Regions from separate parts of the Hoeflea sp. genome, predicted to be linked through region 2. Evidence: predicted binding sites of a transcription regulator. Region 2 holds the regulator's gene; the other holds the start of a gene.
What was found. Region 2 encodes LexA, which represses DNA repair genes until DNA is damaged. Its sites were predicted from a motif close to TGTTCNNNNTGTGTTCNG; they were not measured.
Positions count from the first base shown of each region.

Region 1 (3,419 bases), on a different contig from region 2:
CTGGAAAGGGCCGGGTGGTCGATCGCCGATCTGGAGCTTGTCGAGGCGAATGAGGCGTTCGCCGCACAGGCCTGCGCCGTCAACAAGGACCTCGGCTGGGACCCTGAGATCGTCAACGTCAATGGCGGCGCGATCGCCATCGGTCACCCGATCGGTGCGTCCGGGGCGCGGGTGCTCAACACGCTGCTTTTCGAGATGCAGCGCCGGGATGCCAAGAAGGGCCTTGCCACGCTGTGCATCGGCGGCGGAATGGGCGTCGCCATGTGCATCGAGCGCAGCTAACCAAACCCGCGCGTGCCGGCCCGCGGCACGCGCACAGACAACATCGGGGAGGTGTTATGAGCAGAGTTGCAGTTGTTACCGGCGGCACACGGGGTATCGGCGCCGCCATATCGGTCGGCCTCAAGGACGCCGGCTACAGCGTTGCCGCGAATTATGCCGGCAATGACGAGAAGGCGAATGCGTTCAAGGAGGAGACGGGAATCCCGGTCTACAAATGGGATGTCTCGGACTACCAGTCCTGCGTCGACGGCATCGCGAAGGTGGAGGCCGATCTCGGGCCGGTGGAGGTGCTGGTCAACAATGCCGGTATCACGCGCGACGCCATGTTCCACAAGATGACGCCGGAGAACTGGAACGATGTCATCAGCACGAACCTGAGCGGCCTCTTTAACATGACCCATCCGGTCTGGCCGGGCATGCGCGAGCGCGGTTTCGGCCGTGTCATCAACATCTCCTCCATCAACGGCCAGAAGGGCCAGATGGGTCAGGCGAACTACTCGGCCGCAAAGGCGGGCGATATCGGCCTGACAAAGACGCTGGCGCAGGAGGGCGCGGCCAAGGGCATTACGGTGAATGCGATCTGCCCCGGATATATCGGCACCGAGATGGTGCGGGCGGTCCCGGAGAAGGTTCTCAACGAGCGTATCCTGCCGCTGATCCCGGTCGGCCGCCTGGGCGAGCCGGAAGAGATCGCGCGCTGCGTCGTGTTCCTGGCCTCGGACGATGCCGGATTCATCACCGGATCGACCATTTCGGCCAATGGCGGGCAATATTTCGCCTGACAGCTGGTTTTTCTCATAAAAGGGCGGCGTCCGACGGGCGCCGCCTTTTGTTTTCCGATTCGTTTTTGCCGCCGGACCGTCGCGGTTGCGGTTGGCGCGTTAACCTTTTTTGCGGCGTTCCAGCGCATTCTGTTAAGGAATGGCCTGTGTTTTTGACCCGCGCGGTCGGACAAAGCCATGCCGATTTGTGTCGGTGCCAACATTGTGGGATAGATGTTGTGTGAACAAATCCGGAACCTGTGCCGGTCAGCGATTCGTCGCCGATTCGTTCCGTGTTTGGTCGTATTGTTAACGGTTCTTACGAAAAACAACTATTTGCCCGTTTACATACCGTTAAATTTTTTGACGCGTTTACAATCGTTTAACGATAGTTATCCGGGTAAATGCCGGGCGCGGGGCAATTCGTTAACGTCAAACGTTCGATTTCGCAGTTCCCGGCAAGCGGTGGCCGGTGGCGGATTCAGCATATAGTGTTGACCGCTCCGGGCGAGAGCAGATTTTGCCGTGAACAAACCCTGAATCTCATTGAGTCAGCGATTCGTCGCCGATTCGTTCCACCCCTGTTCCAAATGTTAACGGCGGAGATGAATTTTGCCGTGTGCAGCACCATGTGCCGTGATAAGAACCCCGCATTCCAATCGCAGATGTTTCACGTTTGATGTTCCAGTCCACACAGTCAGAAAACAGACCGTCGGTCCATAGCGGGCGCGGGGTGACCGCGGTGCTGGGGCCGACGAATACCGGCAAGACGCACTACGCCATCGAGCGTATGGTGGCGCATGGCAGCGGGGTGATCGGGCTGCCCCTGCGGCTGCTCGCCCGCGAGGTCTATGAGCGCATATGCCTCAAGGCGGGCCGCGCAAATGTCGCGCTGGTGACGGGTGAGGAGAAAATCAGCCCGAAAGGCGCGCGCTATTCGGTCTGCACGGTCGAGGCGATGCCGGAGGAGACCGATGCCGAATTTGTCGCCATCGACGAGGTGCAACTGGCCGGCGATCTGGAGCGCGGGCATGTCTTCACCAACCGCATCCTGAACCTGCGCGGCCGCGAGGAAACCCTGCTCCTGGGCGCCGGAACGATGCGCGGTATTCTGGAAAAACTGCTGCCGGGTCTGACCGTCGTGTCGCGGCCCCGGCTTTCCCACCTCGCCTATTCCGGTTCGAAAAAGATCACCCGCCTTCCGCGCCGGTCGGCCATCGTCGCCTTTTCGGCCGATGAGGTCTACGCCATCGCCGAGCTGATACGGCGCCAGCGCGGCGGAGCGGCCGTCGTGCTCGGCGCGCTCAGCCCGAGAACCCGCAATGCGCAGGTTGCGCTCTATCAGGACGGTGACGTTGAATATCTTGTGGCGACCGACGCTATCGGCATGGGGCTCAATCTGGATGTCGACCATGTCGCCTTCGCGCAGGACAGGAAGTTCGACGGTTATCAGTTCCGCAATCTGAACCCGGGCGAACTCGGACAGATCGCCGGACGTGCCGGCAGGCATATGCGCGACGGCACGTTCGGGGTCACCGGACGGGTCGATCCGTTCGCCGACGATCTTGTCGGGCGGATCGAGGGGCACGATTTCGAGCCGCTGAAGGTTCTCCAATGGCGCAGCAAGATGCTCGATTATTCGTCCGTTGGGGACCTTTGCGCCAGTCTCGACGAGGCGCCAAGCCTTCATGGCCTCAGCCGGGCGCTGCCCGCGGTCGACCGGCAGGCGCTCGACTATCTTTCCCGGGACGATGATATCGTCCGGCTGGCAAAGGGGCCGCAGGCGGTTGAGCGGCTTTGGGACGTGTGCGCCCTTCCCGACTACCGCAAGATCACACCGGCGCAACATGCCGACCTGATTGCGTCGATCTTCTGTGACATTGTCGAGCACGGCAATGTGCGCGAGGATTATGTGGCCGAACAGGTCAGGCGCGCCGACCGGACCGACGGGGAAATCGACACGCTGTCGGCGCGGATTTCGCAAATCAGAACCTGGACATACGCCGCGCACAGGCCCGGTTGGCTTGCGAATCCGTCACACTGGCAAGAAAAGACGCGCGAAATCGAGGATCGACTGTCCGATGCGTTGCATGAAAGGTTGACGAAACGCTTTGTTGACCGCAGGACATCTGTGCTCATGAAGCGGTTGAGAGAGAACGCTATGCTTGAAGCTGAAATCGGTGTTGACGGCGACGTGTTCGTCGAGGGGCATCACGTCGGACAGTTGAACGGGTTCCGGTTCACGCCCGATGCCAGTGCCGAGGGATCGGACGCCAAGGCCGTGCTGGCGGCGGCGCAGAAATCGCTGGCGCTCGAGTTCGAGGCGCGTGCGGCGCGGCTGCATGCATCGGGCAACAATGATTTCGCACTGTCTTC
Region 1 covers NZ_CFHWAF010000038.1:4,840-8,258, reverse strand. The annotation lists gene AC5E6N_RS09520 (acetyl-CoA C-acetyltransferase) at 1-282, shown strand, start outside; gene AC5E6N_RS09515 (beta-ketoacyl-ACP reductase) at 339-1,064, shown strand; gene AC5E6N_RS09510 (helicase-related protein) at 1,723-3,419, shown strand, end outside.
Region 1: a site for LexA is predicted at 1,615-1,632, ahead of AC5E6N_RS09510 (helicase-related protein). Genes of this name have one in related genera too.

Region 2 (3,419 bases):
GGTGACAACACATATCGAGGGGACCGTCATTGCCCGCGAGGCCGACCACGCCGGGCGATGGCGTTACACGATGGAGGTCGAGCGCACATTCGATCCGCAACTGCGCCGTCCGCCGAACACGGCGCGCCTGGTTGCGCGCGCCGGGCATGAGCCGGTGGAGATCGGCGACTTCGTTTCCGGGCTGGTCCGCCTGCGCTCGCCTTCGGGTCCGGCTTTGCCGGGCGGCTTCGATTTTGCCTATAACTCATATTTCAACGGGATCGGCGCAAACGGGTTTTTCCTCGGCAAGCCGCGGAAAGGCGAGGGGCGTGCCGCACACGACCGCAACTGGATGGAGCATGCCGGCTTGACACTCCAGCGCTTGCGTCAGCACATCAGCCAGCGGGTCAAGGATGTGTTGCCGGGAGAGGCGGGTGGTTTTGCCGCGGCCCTGACGGTGGCCGACCGCCGCTCGATGGACCCCGATACGGTCGATGCGCTGCGCCAGAGCGGACTTGCACATGTATTGGCCATATCCGGACTGCACATGGCGCTGGTGGCCGGAACCTTTTTTCTTCTCGTGCGCGCGTGTTTCAGCGTCTTTCCTTCCCTCGTTCAGGCGGTTCCCACGAAGAAACTGGCGGCGGCCGGCGCACTGGTGATCGCCACGCTGTACCTTTCCATATCCGGGGCGAGCGTTTCGACGCAGCGGGCATGGATCATGCTTGTGATCATGCTGGTTGCCGTGCTTGCCGACCGGCAGGCGCTGACGATGCGCAATGTCGCCATTGCCGCGATCATCATCATACTCATCAGCCCGTCCGCGGTTGTCGGGCCGGGCTTCCAGATGTCCTTTGCCGCGACAGCAGCCCTTATTGCGACCTATGCCCTTTGGAACAGGCCACGCCCGGTATCATACCAGGACGGAACGTCGTGGATCGGCACCCCGATGCGCATCTCGCTTCTCTTTTTCCTCGGGCTGGCGGTGACCTCGCTCGTTGCGGGTCTCGCAACGGCGCCATTTGCCATTCATCATTTTCACCGTATCGCGGCTTACGGTCTGCTCGCCAACCTGGCGGCGATGCCGGTCGTCACCTTTGTCGTTATGCCGGCCGGTATGATTGCTCTTCTGCTCATGCCGCTGGGCCTTGAGAAATGGCCGCTGAAGGTTATGGGCGTAGGCCTCGATGCGGTGATTGCGATCGCCCGCTATGTCCGCGAACTCGGCGGCGCGGTTGTCGTCGGCCAGGTCAGCCCGCTGGTAACGTTGCTTGCAACCGCCGGCCTGCTGATCTTCGTGCTCAGCCGAACACGCTTTCGGATTGCGGGGATCGGGCTGGTTATATTCGCCGCCCTTGCCTTGGCGATGCCTTCAGGCCGGCCGGATATCGTGATTTCGGAAGACGGGAGGCTGGCGGCATTCGTCAATGAAGGCACACTTGCGACCAATCGCAAGCGGCCGCCACGGTTCACATTCGAGCAATGGCAGACGGCATTCAAAAAGCCGCGGCATGATCCCCCGATGGTCGTCGCGGAAGACATCGGCAATCTCGGTGCGGCCCTGGCGCTTTCGGCCGGCACACCTGACAGTTTTCTGTGTGTCGCCAAGAAGTTCTGCGTCGGCACAAGCTCCAGCGGCGCGACGCTCGCGCTTGTTGAGGAGCTTTCCTATCTCGGCGCCGCCTGTGACGGAGCCGACATCGTCGTTACCCCAGTGCCGATTGCGATGGAACGGTGTTATTCCGGAGCTCTGCTGATCACCGGCCGCATGCTGCGCCAAAGCGGCGCCCTGACCATCTCCTTGGATACAGGAGACGCTCCACCAACTGTCCGCCCGGCAGTCGACAGTGTCCGGCGGGCCTGGACCCGTCATCGCGCCTATAATTGGCGCACCGACACGTTCCGGCAGGTCACGCCGTCCTGGGAGCGACCCTGAGGGTTGGCCTGGATGGAGCCTTGCCAAAGCCGTTAGTGGTAGCGTCTGATCAGCCCGACCAGCTTGCCTTGAATCTTGACCTGATCGGGGCCGAAAATCCGGGTTTCATAGGCCGGATTGGCAGCCTCCAGCGCAATCGAGGCGCCTTTTCTGCGAAACCGCTTCAAGGTCGCTTCCTCGTCATCCACCAGCGCGACGACGATTTCGCCCGGATTGGCGGTCGAGGCGTTCCTAATCACCACCGTGTCGCCGTCAAAAATGCCGGCGTCGATCATCGAATCGCCCTTTACTTCGAGCGCATAGTGTTCCCCGCCCGACAGCATTTCGGGCGGGACGCTGATATTGTGGGTATTGTTCTGGATGGCTGATATCGGCACACCTGCTGCGATCCGTCCCATAACCGGCACGCTCACCGCGGGCTCCGTATCGTTGTTGCCCTGAACGGGAAGCGGCGTGGGCTCCGGCGCGGATTTGCCCAGACTGCCCTCGATCACGCTTGGCGAGAAGCCTTTGCGCTGTTGACCGGCCGGAATCATCGTGTCGGGCAGGCGAAGCACTTCAAGGGCACGGGCGCGGTTCGGCAGCCTTCGTATGAACCCGCGTTCCTCCAAAGCCGTGATCAGGCGATGGATGCCCGATTTCGAGGCAAGATCAAGCGCTTCCTTCATCTCGTCGAAGGATGGCGGAATGCCGGACTCCTTCATGCGCTCATGAATATAAAGCAGCAGCTCGTGTTGTTTGCGTGTCAGCATCGCTGGCTCCCGAGTCGGAGAAACAAATACGGAACATACACTATATGTTCCATTTGTGTTCTTCAAGTGTTTATATTTCGTTAAGTGTGAGCGCGGCGTTGTCGGAGTGCGGTTGCCGCACGTTCAAGCGGACGCGCCTCTTTGCCGCCGGCGGGTTATCCGGTGCCATGCGATGGGAATCGCCGAGGTCGACAGGATACCGGCGATCTTTCTGCGGCGCCACAGTCTTATTCGCGCGTCGCTTATGTCCATCTCGAGGGAAAACGGCGTTATGCGGGGCCTTGCTCCGGTCGGATGCGACACGGTTTTGACCGGTCGGTAGACACCGTATGACAGGCGGCGACCGGCGGGTCGGCCGGGTATTGCGCGAAGGGTGAGGCCCTTTGGCATGTCGGCAAGGGCGAGCACATCCCGGAGGGTTTTGCGCGGCTCGATGACGAACTCGAACCGATCGCTTTTTCTGTAGTTGCCGGACGCGGCGACCTGGGGCAGGGCCTTGATGTCGCCGTTCAGATATTGCTGGAGCTCGTTCCCCGCAAGGTCGGCGGCGGCCCGGGCGATCTCGTAAATCCAGACGTGGAAATGCGTGTGTGGCGTGAAGGGTATGCGGCGCCGGGCGATGACCGGGCCGGTATCGATGCCTTTGTCCAGTTGATGGATTGTGATGCCGCCGTAGCGATCCGCTTCGCCATCGACAAGAAGGCTGAGCGTCGGTTGCGGCCCCTTATAGTGGGGCAGGAGCGCCGGATGCA
Region 2 covers NZ_CFHWAF010000167.1:4,681-8,099, forward strand. The annotation lists gene AC5E6N_RS21565 (ComEC/Rec2 family competence protein) at 1-1,915, shown strand, start outside; gene lexA (transcriptional repressor LexA) at 1,948-2,667, opposite strand; gene AC5E6N_RS21575 (formyltransferase family protein) at 2,791-3,419, opposite strand, start outside.